One region of the Cobetia sp. MMG027 genome, then DNA from elsewhere that is predicted to be linked to it. Evidence: riboswitches for the same ligand, from Rfam matches in the RefSeq annotation. Region 1 holds a riboswitch; the other holds the start of a gene.
The links. A riboswitch is a leader RNA that binds a small molecule or an ion and turns the genes downstream of it on or off. The one in region 1 is predicted to bind thiamine pyrophosphate.
Positions count from the first base shown of each region.

Region 1 (7,460 bases):
ATGTTCGCTTCCACCTGTCAGGAAATGACCGCCAATCCTCCGACCCTGCCCTCCCAGCGTTACCACAGTACGCGGCGCATGGCCTGCCATGCGGCGGTCAGCTATCAGCCCAGCATCGGCAATATCCAGTGGGCTGAATCATCAGGTGCCGATCAACTGGCAGAGGCGGAATGCAATGCTGCCACAGCGGCGTTGCTGGGCAGCAGCGACCTTGATGCCATCCAGTATCAGCGCCGGGTCTGTGGCGGACGCTAGCGGCGAGCGTCGCCTTGGGCCACAATGTGCTGCCACGCCGCCGGTGATTGCCGGCGGCATTTATTCGATCAGTGACAGGTGATAGACATGGCACAGGCCACAGCGCGTCATATTCTCGTTTCCAGCGAAGAACAGTGTGCAGCTCTCAAGACCGAAATCGAGAACGGCCGCGATTTCGCTGATGCCGCTCGCGAGCACTCCTCCTGCCCGTCCGGTCGCAGTGGCGGTGACCTGGGCGCCTTCGGCCCGGGCATGATGGTCAAGGAATTCGACGAAGTCGTGTTCAGCGCACCGATCAACACCGTGCAGGGCCCGGTGAAGACCCAGTTCGGTTATCACCTGCTGGAAGTCACCAGCCGCACGTGATCTCTGGATCACGCTCATGACGTGTCATGAGCGGTTGGCAGCAGGCCATTGAAAACGCCCCGACCAGTGATGGTCGGGGCGTTTTTCGTGCGGCTCAGCACGTCAGCCTTTCGTGCGCCAATCCCTCTACCTATACCTCCTGATAGAGCTGGCTGCCTTCGCGCTTGAACTTGTCAGCCTGCTCCTGCATGCCGGCCATCACGCTGTCGGCGTCACCGGTCAGGCCGTGTTCGTTGGCGTAGTCGCGGACTTCCTGGGTGATCTTCATCGAGCAGAACTTCGGCCCGCACATGGAGCAGAAGTGGGCGACCTTGGCCGAATCCTTGGGCAGCGTCTCGTCGTGGAAGCTGCGCGCGGTGTCCGGGTCAAGGCCCAGATTGAACTGGTCTTCCCAGCGGAACTCGAAGCGTGCCTTGGAGAGTGCATTGTCACGACGTTGCGCGCCCGGATGCCCCTTGGCCAGATCCGCGGCATGCGCGGCGATCTTGTAGGTGATGATGCCAGTCTTGACGTCGTCCTTGTTGGGCAGGCCCAGGTGCTCCTTGGGGGTCACGTAGCAGAGCATGGCGCAGCCGAACCAGCCGATCATCGCGGCACCGATACCGGAGGTGATGTGGTCGTAGCCCGGGGCGATGTCGGTGGTCAGCGGGCCGAGGGTGTAGAAGGGCGCCTCGTCGCACTCGCTGAGCTGCTTGTCCATGTTCTCCTTGATCAGGTGCATCGGCACGTGACCCGGACCTTCGATCATGACCTGGACATCGTGCTGCCAGGCGATCTTCGTCAGCTCGCCGAGCGTCTCGAGCTCGCCGAACTGGGCGGCGTCATTGGCATCGGCCACCGAGCCCGGGCGCAGGCCATCGCCCAGTGACAGGCTGATGTCGTAGGCCTTGCAGATCTCGCAGATGTCCTCGAAGTGGCGATAGAGGAAGCTTTCCTCGTGATGCGCCAGACACCACTTGGCCATGATGGAGCCACCGCGCGAGACGATGCCGGTCACGCGGCTGGCGGTCAGCGGCACATAGCGCAGCAGGACGCCGGCGTGGATGGTGAAGTAGTCGACGCCTTGCTCGGCCTGCTCGATCAGCGTGTCGCGGAAGATCTCCCAATCAAGATTCTCGGCCACGCCATCGACCTTCTCCAGCGCCTGATAGATCGGCACCGTGCCGATGGGCACGGGAGAGTTGCGCAGAATCCATTCACGTGTCTCGTGGATGTTGGCGCCGGTCGAAAGATCCATCACGGTGTCGGAGCCCCAGCGGATCGCCCAGGTCATCTTGTCGACCTCTTCCTCGATGGAGGAGGTGACCGCCGAGTTGCCCAGGTTGCCGTTGACCTTCACCAGGAAGTTGCGGCCGATGATCATCGGCTCGCTTTCCGGGTGATTGATGTTGGCGGGAATGATGGCGCGGCCGCGTGCGACTTCCTCACGCACGAATTCGGCGGTGATCTCGTCGGGCAGGTTGGCGCCGAAGCTGTGACCCGGGTGCTGGTGGCCCAGAATGCTCTCGACGGAGTCACTGCCCTGATACTCCTCACGCAGCGCGATACGACGCTGATTCTCGCGAATCGCGATGTACTCCATCTCCGGCGTGATAATGCCCTGGCGCGCATAGTGCAGCTGGGTGACATTCTTGCCCGGCAGGGCACGACGCGGGCGGTGGTCCAGCTCGAAACGCAGGGACGACAGGCGCAGGTCGGCCTGGCGCACGCGACCATATTCGCTGCTCAGCTGATTGAGCTGTTCGGTATCGTCGCGTTCCTCGATCCACTTCTCGCGCAGTGGCGCCAGCCCGCGACGAATGTCGATCTCGACCGCCGGGTCGGTGTAGGGACCGGAGGTATCGTAGACGACGATCGGCGGATTCTCTTCCAGACCACTGGAGGTCTGGGTCGGCGAGCAGCCGATCTCGCGCATGGGCACGCGGATGTCCGGGCGGGAGCCTTCGATATAGATCTTGCGCGAGCCGCTCAGCGGCGCGATGGCGGCGGCGTCGACGCGGGCTTCGCTGGCGAGGTGGCGACTGCCATCCTTGCGACCGGCACGTGCGCGCGCCTTCGGCGCAGCCTCAGGCTGGGGGGCGAACGACGGTTCTGCGGCGTTGGTGGCTTGCGGATCTTGAGTCGTGGGGGTAGTGCTCATGCAGGTCTCCTCAAAGGGCGACGTCACGGCAGACGTCATCATGGGAAGACCGTGCGCAGGGAGAGGATGGCCATCGCCGACTCCTTGCCAACAGGTGGCCCGGGAGCGAGGCGGCCGCGGGCAGCGGCTGACCATCAGCTTGATTCCTACGCCGGTCCTAACCGGTTCAGGTTCCACGGGACCCCTTGCTGGCAGCCTCGCCCATTTGGCGGCGAGGTGATGCATGCAGGATCTCAGCCGGTTCCACCGGCACCCCGTCAAGCGTGCTCAGAGTTCAATGCGGGCATGACCTGTGCTGAGCGTAGTGTTGGCCCAGATCATCGTGCTCGCATTCAGGCTCTGATGGCCTGTGGTGTGTCTGGATGATTGGCGAGAGGACCACGTCCCCAGGCCGACGAAAATCGATGAGTCTTCCGTTCGCGCTGGCGCGGCCTGTCACGCAAGGGCCTGCCACGGATCAGTCGCGATCAAGCCCCATCTGCCAGAAGTCGATCTCGAGACGCGTCGCATCGCGGAAGACATCCACCAGCTCGCCCAGCCGGCGCTCCGAGACCTCCGAGAGCCGAGCGTCCAGCCATTCACGTTCGGCGTCCACCGCTTCCTTGAAGTCATCGCTGGAGTACATCGCGATCCAGTCCGCGTACGGATTGTCCTCGATCTCGGTGGTGTCCTGATCCAGCAGCCACTCGGCGATCTCGCCGTAGCCGATCAGGCAAGGCGCGAGCGCCACGTGAAGATCGAGAAGATCGCCGCGCTGGCCGCAATCCAGTACGTAACGGGTATAGGCCAGGGTCGCGCGGGATTCCGGTAGCTCACTCAGGTCATCCTCGCTGATGCCCCACTCGCTGCAGTAGCCGATATGCAGATCGAGCTCGGTATTGAGGATGGTGTCGAGACTGGCCGTGGCCTGACGCAGCTCCGCGAGGGTGCGGCTCTTGTAGGCGGCCAGCGCCCAGGCGCGCGCGAAGTGGATCAGGAACAGGTAGTCCTGCTGCAGGTAATGGCGGAAGGACTCCTCTGGCAGATGACCTTCCCCGAGCTGGCGAACGAAATCATGCTCGAGATAGTCGCGCCATTCCTCGGCGCAGGCACTGGTCAGGTCTGAAAAGCTGGGCATCGACGCATCCCTCGGTGAGCGTGCTGCCAATCCGTGATGGAGTGGCAAAGGTCTGGCTCGAGCGTGGTCAGGTCCGGCAATCTGCAGGGAAAAAGCGGGGGGAGGTGCGGCGTTCACCTGGAAGAGGTGAAGATGATGTGCGGCAACACTTCGCGCTTGATCCCTACGCCGGTACTAACCGGATCAGGTTCGGCGGGATCGTCATTCACGCACCTCGATGCAAGGCCTCGAACAGTGCGAATGACATCTCAGCCGGTCTTACCGGCACCCCGTCAAGCTGTGACTCAGACGTCACGATATCTCGAGTGTAACAGTCCTGCGGTGCAGGAAAAGCCTCTGCCGCCCTAAAACCCATGCGACTTTGGGAGGCCTTCTGCGATGCTGAAAGGGCTTCCTGCGATGCGGGAAGCGTGTCATGCGCTGCAGGAAAGATGTCATGCAGGCTGACAGGAGGAGAGGTTCGCCATCAGGGCTGGGAAGTGTCGCCTCAGGCGCACCAGATCGTGAGGCTCATCGACATCCCAGCTGACAGGCAGGCAACCGACGCTTCTGCCTGCCTGAGCCAGCAGTGCAAGAGTCTCCCGGCTCACGTCGGCATGGCTCCAGTGATCCAGCTGGAAGGCCGCCGGGCAGGCTGCTTTCAGGCCAATCAATCCGTATCCCCCGTCTTCGCTGGGCTGCAGCACCGCCTCATGGTCATGCAGGCACCGCGCCGCCTCGCGCAGACGTTGACTGTCCAATGCGGGCAGGTCAGAGCCCATCAGCAGCACGGGGCCTGCGGGCAGGTGGCGCAGCATGGCCTGATGCATGCGCTCCCCAAGCCCACCCTGTGGCTGTGCCTCGAGCGTGATTCGCTTGCCATATGCCGCCATGCTCTCTGCACGCAACTGATCCTCAAGGTCCGTCAGCAGGGCTGCCAGCTCAGGTTGCTGCCGGGCGTGCTCGGGGGAGGGAGTCAGCATCACGACCACCTTGCCGAGGCGTGAGGCGCAGGCCTGCTGAACGATTCTGCGCAGCATGCGCGAGTAGAGGCGTGCCGCCCCCTCGGGACCGAGGGCAGGGATCAGCCGCGTCTTGCATTGTCCGGCCAGTGGCAGGCGGCCGAAGATGATGAGCGTCGGGCGCATGTCGTATGCTGCCGTGTCGGTTTCCCTGTCAGCAAGCGAGGCTTCAGGCATGAGGCAAGCCACGCTGTTCACACGCCTGAGCGGCGGCACCATAACCATAGAGACGCGCTAGACGGACAGGAGATACGCCACCCCAGGCTGCCAGGCGCAGCCCCCACATCTTGAGGATGGTGCGACAGGCGCCATGGGTTTCCCAGCGTCTTCCACTGGTAGTGACTCTGGCGGAGAGGTTCAGCGGCGAGGTCAGTCGCTTGAGCCTGACGCTCAGCTGGATGTCCTCCATCAGGGGCACGACGGGAAAGCCCTCGATGGCCTCGAAGGTGGAGCGTCGTACGAACTGGGTCTGATCACCTGTGCTGATGCTGGTCAGGCGCGAGCGCAGATTCATCAGCATGGCGATCACGGGCAGCAGCGGAGAATCTCCTTCGATGTCGACATCGAAGCGACCCCAGTCGCACTCGCGATGCTCGGCGAGGGTCTCTGACAGTACCGAGAGGACATGTGCCGGCAGGCGCGTGTCGGCATGCAGGAACAGCAGCCATTGGCCACGAGCCTGAGAGGCACCGGCGTTCATCTGCGTTGCCCGGCCCGGATCACTGCTCAGGCAGCGATCGCACAGCGGCGTTGCCAGCTCGCGGGTAGTATCCGTGGAGCCGCCATCGACCACGATGACCTCGCAATCCCCGCTCGCGCGCAGTGGACTCAAGGCGATCAAGGCCGAGACGATACCGGATGCCTCGTTGTGGACTGGCATGATGATGCTCAGCCACGGGGTGCGTGTCAGGGCGCTGCCCGAACGGACAGCCCCGGGGGAAGGGCTGGCAACTGGCGAGAAGATGGAGGGCTTTGTCATGGCGCAGGCTCCGGCGATGGCGTCGTCCTGAGAGCATACGCATGTGATCACCCCATGGATGCAGAGCGTCGAGAAGCTCGCTCAACGCTTGGGCGAAGAATCAACGCGTGAGCCGCCGTGTCGAGTCAGAGGCGGCTGGAGGTCACTGAGAGAAGGTGATCCGATAGAGTCCTGAGGCTCCGGTATCGCTGGTCAGGTAGAGGCTGCCATCCTTGCCGAATGCTACATCCAGTGGGCGTATCCAGCGCTCGCCGCTGGCGGCATCCTGCAGGCCGGTCAGTACCGGCACTAGGTGTGCTTCAGTGTCTGGCGTCGCCAGCTTGAGGCCCAGCAGGCGAGGCTCACGACGACTGGCGGGGTCTCCCCACGCCTTGCCGGAGGGTGCCGTGCCCCAGCTGCCGTGGACTGCCACCACGACATCCATGTCAGCAGCCAATGGATGCCCAGGCGGTACCACCGCGATTCCCATCGGCGCACTGCGAGCGGGGATCTCGGCCAGTGGCGGTGCAATCTCGTCACGCTCGCGCGGTGAATCGCTCGTGATGCAATCATCTGCCTGCCAGCGGCCATCGATCCACTGATACCAGGGCATGCCATGGAAGCTGCCTTCGCGGGCAGCGACCACCAGCTCGCGGGGATGCTCGTAGCCCCAATGGTCCGGTCCGTTGTTGGTGGCCAGCAGGCGCGTCTCTCCTGTCGCCAGTGCCTGCCAGACCAGGCCGACGGGGTTGCGCAGACCACTCGCCCACGCACGCCACTCGGGAGGCTCGCCACTTTCCTCAAGGCGCATCACTCCCCCACGGCGCTGTTGCTGTGGATAGCGAGGCGAGGTGCCCGCCAGATATTGATCGGAGCAGTTGCCCTGGATCCCCAGCGCCAGATACAGGCCATTGTCAGGGCCCAGGCTCAGCGTACGCGAGTTGTGGCCACCGCCGCCGGGAATCGCGATCACGCGCTGGAAGTCGCTCGGGGCAAGGGAGATCCCGGGATGGTAGTCCGCGACCAGCAGGGCGTCCGTGGTCGCGACATACAGGCGCGCATCGCGGACGACGGCAGAGTGGGGATAGCCTTCCAGCTCGACCAGCACTTCCATGCGCTTGAGGCTGCCATCATCGGCCAGCTGGCCTCGATAGAGCTTGCCGGCCCGCGAGCCGATCAACACCTCATCGTGAGCGGTGAGGTGCAGCATGCGAGGTGCCTGAAGCGATGCCAGCCGAGTCATGCCGGCCCCTGGTGGCAGCCTCAGGGAGGGGGCGTCCTCGGGAACCGAGCTTGCCGCCTGCAATGCCAGAGCCGGGGCATGAGCAGAGGTCTCGCCATCGAGGGTGTCGCTGCTGCTTGCCTCGCTCCAGGCAGGAGACGACGCGCAGAGACAGCCGATGAGTGCCGTCCCCATCAGCAGTCTGATGCTTGCGCATCCACGGATGTCCTGTTGGCGCTTGCTCATGTGCTCCACTGCCTCCTTGGCCTGTCGCGGCTGCCTCGGCAAGTCGACTGGCATCGCTCGCCGCCGTGCAGGAAAGTCTGGAAGCTTGTGCCGGTTTGCGCCAGTGCTGCCCTGTCCCTGGAGAGTCAGGAGCGTTTCGCGTTGCGGCGGCGGTA
Region 1 covers NZ_JAQJIO010000002.1:87,177-94,636, forward strand. The annotation lists gene PJK54_RS02380 (hypothetical protein) at 1-255, shown strand, start outside; gene PJK54_RS02385 (peptidylprolyl isomerase) at 343-621, shown strand; gene thiC (phosphomethylpyrimidine synthase ThiC) at 752-2,761, opposite strand; TPP riboswitch at 2,888-3,028, opposite strand; gene tenA (thiaminase II) at 3,219-3,878, opposite strand; TPP riboswitch at 4,022-4,160, opposite strand; gene PJK54_RS02400 (TIGR04282 family arsenosugar biosynthesis glycosyltransferase) at 4,313-5,005, opposite strand; gene PJK54_RS02405 (TIGR04283 family arsenosugar biosynthesis glycosyltransferase) at 5,049-5,858, opposite strand; gene PJK54_RS02410 (PQQ-dependent sugar dehydrogenase) at 6,001-7,305, opposite strand; gene PJK54_RS02415 (lysophospholipid acyltransferase family protein) at 7,431-7,460, opposite strand, start outside.

Region 2 (7,460 bases), on a different contig from region 1:
CTTGCTATTCTCATCAGTTTCGGTAGTATTTCGCTCCGTGAGTCGGAGGGATGGCAGAGCGGTTGAATGCACCGGTCTTGAAAACCGGCGTAGGTTAATAGCCTACCCAGGGTTCGAATCCCTGTCCCTCCACCACCTTGAATTCCGAAAGCCCCGTCTACTTCAGGTAGACGGGGCTTTTTCATTGCACACCTGCCTGCAGTGGCCATTCCTCATGGCATCCTCCCGGGGAGGTACAATGGATCACTCAACGCCTTGCGACACCCCGTGGTCGTACAATCCCTCCTCCCCTTGAAAAATCGAGACACCATGCCATTTTCCGCCCTTGGATTGAGCGACCCCATCGTCAAGGCCGTTACCGAGCAGGGTTATCAGACTCCGACCCCGATTCAGGCGCAGGCGATTCCCGTCGTGCTGGCCGGCGACAACCTGATTGCCGCCGCGCAGACCGGCACCGGCAAGACGGCAAGCTTCGTGCTGCCCCTGCTGCAACAACTGATAGACGCCCCCGAGGTTCGCGCCAAGCGAGTGCATGCCGTCATCCTGACGCCGACGCGTGAGCTGGCCATCCAGGTGGAAGACAACATCCGCCAATATGCCGCACATCTCACGCTCAGCTCCATGGCGATGTATGGCGGCGTGGACATCGCCCCGCAGCAACAGCGTCTGATCGAAGGCGTGGACATTCTGGTCGCGACGCCAGGGCGTCTTCTCGACATGTTGACCCGACGCGCGATCCATCTCGACGAGACACGCACCCTCGTCATCGATGAAGCTGACCGCATGCTCGACATGGGCTTCATCGCCGACATCAACAAGATCGTCGAGAAACTGCCCAGCCAACGTCAGAATCTGCTGTTCTCCGCCACCCTGTCGACCCAGGTACGCATGCTGGCCAGAACCGCGGTGACGGACGCCGTGGAGATTTCCATCGCGCCGGAAAACACCAGCGCTCCCGAGATCACCCAGAGCCTGATCACGGTCGACAAGGAATTCAAATCCGCACTGCTCAGCCACCTGATCCAGAGTGGCGAGTGGCAGCAGGCGCTGATCTTCATCGAGACCAAGCGCGGTGCGGCCAAGCTGGTCAGCCAGCTGGAGAAGCGCGGCATTGGCGCCGAATCCTTCCACAGCGGACGCAGCCAGGCGGTCCGCGAGCAGCTGCTGGCAGACTTCAAGGCAGGCAAGGTGCCATTTCTGGTGGCGACGGGCGTCGCGGCGCGCGGCATCGACATCGATGACCTGCAGCGGGTGGTCAACTATGACCTGCCGGATGAGGCAGAGAACTATGTGCACCGTATCGGACGCACCGGACGCGCCGGGGCAAGCGGTGAAGCCATCTCACTGGTATCGCGTGATGATTTCCGCAACCTGTGCGCCATCGAGCAGCATCTGGGCAACTTCATCGAGCGTGTGGTGATCGAAGGGTTCGAGCCCGGACTCGCCGTGCCCGCCTCGACGATGGACCCGCTGCCACGCAAGCCGGCCCGCGCTCGCCGCCGACCTGCCGGCAAGCGCTGAGCCATTCGCGCACCGTACGCGACACCGCGACAGTGGAACCTCCTCCACTGTCGCTCTCACTGCTGATCACCGCCTCACGACCTGCTGCCGTGAGATTCGCTGCTGCGCGATACCGGCCCCAGCTGGTTGTCGCTGACGAAACGATTGCAGCCTTCGCGCTTGGCGCGGAACAGGTTGACGTCCGCCTTGGCGATCAGGCTTTCCAGATCCTTGTCCCCGGACTGGCGCTGGGCGACGCCGATCGAGAGACTGACATCGAGACTGTTGATGCCGTCATTGATGACGAAGGGCAATGCCGAGGCCCCCTTGCACAGACGCTCCGCCACCTGGTCGGCGCGCTCACCATGCAGCCGCGGACTCAGCAGCACGAACTCCTCCCCGCCATAGCGACCGATCAGATCCTCTCCGCGCAGGATACTGCGCATGCGCTTCACCAGCTCCTTGAGCACCTGGTCGCCCGCCGCGCGTCCCCAGGTCTCGTTGATCAGCCCCAGGTGGTCGACATCCACCATCATCACGCTGATGGGCTGTGTTCCCATCAACATCTCACGCCCCTTGTCGATCAGTTCCGCGCGACTCAGCGCCCCGGTCAACTCATCGAACCGCTCGCGTGACTCGAAACGCTGGCGCAAGCGATCCGCCGACCACCCCATCTGTACCAGCACGAGGGTGAAGAACACGGTCAGAACGCAGAGATTGATCAGTCGGAACGCGAATGCCCACCCGGGCGGCAGCGGATTGGCCACCCCCTGGAACATCAGCACGACATAGGCCAGCAGCGGCATGCTCAGGCAGATGAGACACAGCAGCAGACGTCGCGTGAAGGGCATGCGAATGCAGTAGATGCACAGCAGCGCACCGAAATAGAAATAATCGAAACCGGGGGCTGGACCGAAATAGCCCAGAGACAGACTTATCTGGGCACAGGTACCCAATGCCAGCAGGTTGGCGGCCAGCACCTCTCGGCGCGCGCGATGCAGCTGCAGACAGACAAGGTCCACCACCAGCATGCCCAGATCCAGCGCCAGAATGCCCATCTCTCCCAGCCAGAGCATCAGACCGGCATACAGCAGGTGACTCGCTATCGCGAGCACATACACCACATTGAAGGTGGCGTGGAAGGTCTTCTCGTCCTCGGTGAGGCCTGGTGGGAAATCCTCGAATCGCAACAGCCAGCGCGCAAGGTGTGGATGTGGACTGCCCATGAGACTATCTCCTTGGCTGCTGACCACCATTCGTGGCCAGCCAGACCAGGCGGGTAAAGGCCTGACGAGCCAAGGGTACGTCATCCCTCAGTCGAAAGGAGATCAGCACATTACACGCAATGCATAAACCCGCCACCAAGCGCCGTGCCAGCCTGGCGTCACGACAGGCAGAACCGGGTCACGACGGAAAGATCCGCGTCAATGCAGGCGCAGCCCCACCTTGGTGATGCGATTGCCCTCGACCTCATTCACCACCCAGTGAATGCCATGCCAGTCGACATCATCCCCGACCACCGGCACCCCGCCGACTCTGCGGGTGATGAACTCGGCGATGGTCAGGTGCTGCTCGCCCTGAGAGAGCGTCAGTCCGTAGACATCGGCGATATCCTGCATGTTGGCATCCCCTTCCAGGGTGAAGGTGCCGAAGAAGGCGCGCTGTTCATGCTGCAGACTCTCGCCATTGAACATGCGATTGAGGCTTGGCACATCACAGGAGCGCCCGACGACGCACAGCACGTCCTTCTGATGCAGACAGGTGCTGCCCTTGGGATGGATCAGCACCTTGTTGCGGAACAGCGCCCCGACCTTGGCCCCGGAGGGGAAGCGCAGCATACGCAAGGCCACGCCTTCCAGCGCCGTGTTGTCGACCCGGTAGACCAGCATCTCGTAATCGTTGACGGGCATGATGCCCAGCAGATTGCGGCGGCTGGGCTGTGCGCCCGGCGGCACCACCACCCTGAGCTTGCGCGCCATGGGAGCCAGCGACGAGCCCTGCACCAGCAGCGAGATGATCACCACGAAGAAGGCGACATTGAAGTAGACGCCGGCATTCTCGACCCCGGTGATCACGGGGAAGATCGCCAGCACGATCGGCACCGCCCCCCTCAACCCGACCCAGCTGATGAACCACAGCTCTCGCCAGCGGAAGCGGAAGAAAGGCTTGAGACACAGGATCACGGCCAGGGGGCGCACGAACAGGATCAGCGCCACACTCAGAATGGCGGCCGGCAGCGCGAACTGCAGCATCGTGGAGGGTGAGACCAGCAGACCCAGCATCAGGAACAGCACGATCTGGGACAGGTGGGCCAGTCCGTCATGCACCGGCAGGATGTGTTCGAGGTGGCGCCCCGGATGATTGCCGATCATCAGGCCACACAGATAGATGGCCAGGAAGCCACTGCCACCGAGCTCATTGGTCGTCGCGAACAGGCTCAGGCCCAGCGCCAGCGCCAGCAGGGAATAGAGGCCGGGCGCCAGATCCAGATAGCGCATCAGACGGGCGATCAACCAGCCACCGGCGATCCCCATGCCCGCGCCGACCCCGAACTGCAGCGCGAAGCTCATGAGTCCGGCGGCGACCCCCGTCAGCTGTCCGGTCAGTATCTCGGCCAGAGTGATGGTGAGGAAGATGGCCATCGGGTCGTTGGTACCGGACTCGATCTCCAGCGTCGCCCCGACCCGCTCGTTGAGGTGCACCCCCTGCCCGCCCAGCAGCGAGAACACGGCGGCGGCATCGGTGGAGCCGACGATGGCACCGACCAGCAGGCCTTCGATCAAGGTCAGATCAAACAGCCACATGGCCAGCAGTCCCACCAGCCCGCTGGTCATGAAGACCCCGACGGTCGCCAGCACCAATGCCGGCTTGAGACCCGCACGGAAGGTCGAGAGGCGGGTGCGCAGCCCCCCATCGAGCAGAATGAGTGCCAACGCCAGGTTGCCGATCAGGTACGCGGTAGAGGCATCATCGAACTGGATGCCGAGCACGCCATCCTCCCCCGCCAGCATGCCGAGCCCCAGGAACAGCAACAGCAGGGGCATGCCGAGACGAGCCGAGACCCGACTTGCCAGCACGCTCAAGGCGATGAGCATGCCCGCCAGCAAGAAGTAATAGTTCAGATTCTCTACCACGTGTGCTCCCCCGCCATTCCCGGCACCAAGTCTCGAATCACGTCTGCGACGGCCCAGAGACAGTATTCCATGTCAGCGACGAGGCTGCAGAGAAATTTCTCAAATATTCATGGACTTGCGATCAACATGTCAGGCTTCTCGGCGACACCCAGGCCGGGGCTGCCGCCAGCTCGGCGTAGCGGGTCGGACCGAAGGCTTCCATCGCCCACAACAGGGCTCGGCACAGCTCACGCTGACCGTCGATATCGACCATGCGCCCATGACGCGAATAACCGGCGAGGAAGGCCTCACGCTGACTCGGCGTCTCCAGCAACAACTCGATCAGTGCCCAGTCGAACTCGATCGGGGCCCACACCAGAGCCTCCCAGTCGCTCCATACCCAGCCGGTGGCGGCGCACAGATATTGGTCCGCGCGCAGGTCCGGCAGACTCCAGACGGCGCGAGCGGGATGCGAGAAGGTGCGTGATGGCAGGTCCCCCAGCTCGTGGGACAGGGGATGGCGCGCGAGAAAACGCGTCACGCGGGCATTCCAATGCAGCAGCGGCATGGGCTGGGCAAGGGGCTGACCAAAGCCGGACACGGTGTCCTGATGCAGCCGCCCGACCTGATCTCCCAGCAACTCACAGAAGGTGTCACTGAGATCACTGGGCTGACCGCTGGACCACGGCAGATGCCAGACGGGCGCGCCATCGAGACGCCCCAGATAGGTCAGCGGCAGCGGAGGGATGGGCAAACGCGCCGGCAACGCGCCCGCCAGCCGTGTCAGGGCCTCAGGTTGCGCCCAGCGATCGGCGCCGAAGACACCGCGCATCGCTCGCCAGAAGGGGTCGTGATCCGGGCCGGTCCGCGCCAGCTTGATAAGGCCGGGGGTGCCGCCACGCTGCCGCCACAACCAGTTGGCACTATCCGGCCAGGCAAGTGCCAGCGGCTCCAGAGCATGCCCCAGATAGGTGGAAAGACGGCGAGTCAGCGCATCCTCCGGCCAGCCATTGGGCACGGATGTCGCGTCTGGCATCACGGGTCGCCGCGGTGGCACGGGATAACCGCTGGAGCAGGTCGAGAGATCCGGGGTATCAGGCATGTTGATCTCCTTGAGGCTGCGATACCTCGATAGCATACCCAACACCGGGCCATGCAGCATAGCCACACGACAGCCACCCCGACGATGGCAGGGATGCAACCGGCGGGCAGGTGACGGTACACTGTCGGCCTGGATGGGGGTGCCCGAAAGTGGGCTGAGAGCCGATGCGTCACGTCGCATGGCAACCCCTGGAACCTGATCCGGTTGATACCGGCGGAGGGAATTCCGGTCACCTGCCCAAGCGTCAGGCGCCCTGCGTGCTTCCTCCCCTCGGCATGCCGCCTGACCACGGATGACACTGTGTCGCTGGGACTCTCCCTCAACAACGCTCGCATCGATTACGCCAGCCATACGCTGTTTCGTGATCTGTCGGCGCGTCTGGATGCCGGAAGCTGGACGGCCCTGCTGGGCCGCTCAGGCTGCGGCAAGAGCTCACTGCTGCGCCTGCTGGCCGGCCTCGAGATGCCCGACCATCACACGCTGGAACTCACCACCGATGATGGCAAGCCACTGGCGGGTCGCGTCGCCTGGATGGCGCAGCAGGACCTGCTGCTGCCCTGGCGCCGGGTGCTGGACAACCTGTGTCTGGGAGATGATCTCCATCGTCGCCCTCGCGATACCGAGCGGGCTCGCGAACTGCTGGCAGCGGTGGGTCTGGAGGGGCGCGAGCAGGCCTGGCCAGACGCCCTCTCCGGCGGGCAACGCCAACGCGTCGCATTGGCGCGAACGCTCTACCAGCAGGCTCCGGTGGTGATGATGGATGAGCCCTTCTCCGCAGTGGACGCCATCACGCGACTCGAACTGCATGATCTCGCCAGCCGGCTGCTGGACGGACGCACCGTGTTGATGGTCACGCATGACCCGCTCGAGGCGCTGCGCCTGGCCGACCAACTGCTGGTACTGCGCCCGGGCCGCGACAGCCAGCAGGGGGCAGTGCTCGACTGCCTGCCCGGGCTCTCGCCGCCTCGCCCGGTGCCGCTGGACCTGCCCGCCCTGCAGCAGGCCCAGTCCGAATTGATCACACGCCTGCGCGACGGCGAGGAGACGCCATGAAACGCCTGCATGCCCTGCGTCATCTCGCCATCAGCGCCGCCGTCCTGCTGGGACTCTGGCAACTGGTGATCATCACCACGGCCGTGCCGCCCTACATCCTGCCAGCGCCACTGGCAGTCGCGGAGGTGCTGGTCCGTCAGGCCCCGATGCTGGCACACCACGCCGGCATCACCTTCGCCGAGATTCTTGGCGGGCTGGTACTGGGGGTCCTTCTCGGACTGAGCACCGCGCTGGCACTGGCGTTCATCCCTCGTCTGCGGCGCACCCTGCTGCCATTGCTGCTGATCAGCCAGGTGATCCCGCTGTTCGCGATCGCTCCACTGCTGGTGCTGTGGCTGGGCTATGACATGCTCTCCAAGGTCGTGATGGCCACGCTGATCATCTATTTCCCCGTGGCCTCCACCGGCTACGACGGCTTGCGCCAGACTCCTCAGGGCTGGCTGGATCTCGCCCATACCCTGGGTGCCAGCCCGTGGCGACTGCTGCTGCATGTCCAACTGCCCGCCGCGCTGCCGGCATTGGCTTCCGGCGTGCGCATGGCAGCGACAGCCGCTCCCATCGGGGCCGTCATCGGTGAGTGGGCCGGCGCAAGCCAGGGCCTCGGCTATCTGATGCTCAATGCCAATGCCCGGATGGAAATCGACCTGATGTTCGCCGCCCTGCTGGTGCTGGTCGCCTTTTCGCTGCTGCTG
Region 2 covers NZ_JAQJIO010000001.1:294,843-302,302, reverse strand. The annotation lists tRNA gene PJK54_RS01290 (tRNA-Ser) at 45-135, shown strand; gene PJK54_RS01285 (DEAD/DEAH box helicase) at 310-1,521, shown strand; gene PJK54_RS01280 (GGDEF domain-containing protein) at 1,596-2,726, opposite strand; gene PJK54_RS01275 (potassium/proton antiporter) at 2,925-4,634, opposite strand; gene PJK54_RS01270 (hypothetical protein) at 4,756-5,715, opposite strand; TPP riboswitch at 5,841-5,954, shown strand; gene PJK54_RS01265 (ABC transporter ATP-binding protein) at 6,016-6,768, shown strand; gene PJK54_RS01260 (ABC transporter permease) at 6,765-7,460, shown strand, end outside.
Region 2: linked by a shared signal. The riboswitch ahead of PJK54_RS01265 (ABC transporter ATP-binding protein) and the one ahead of tenA (thiaminase II) in region 1 are both predicted to bind thiamine pyrophosphate.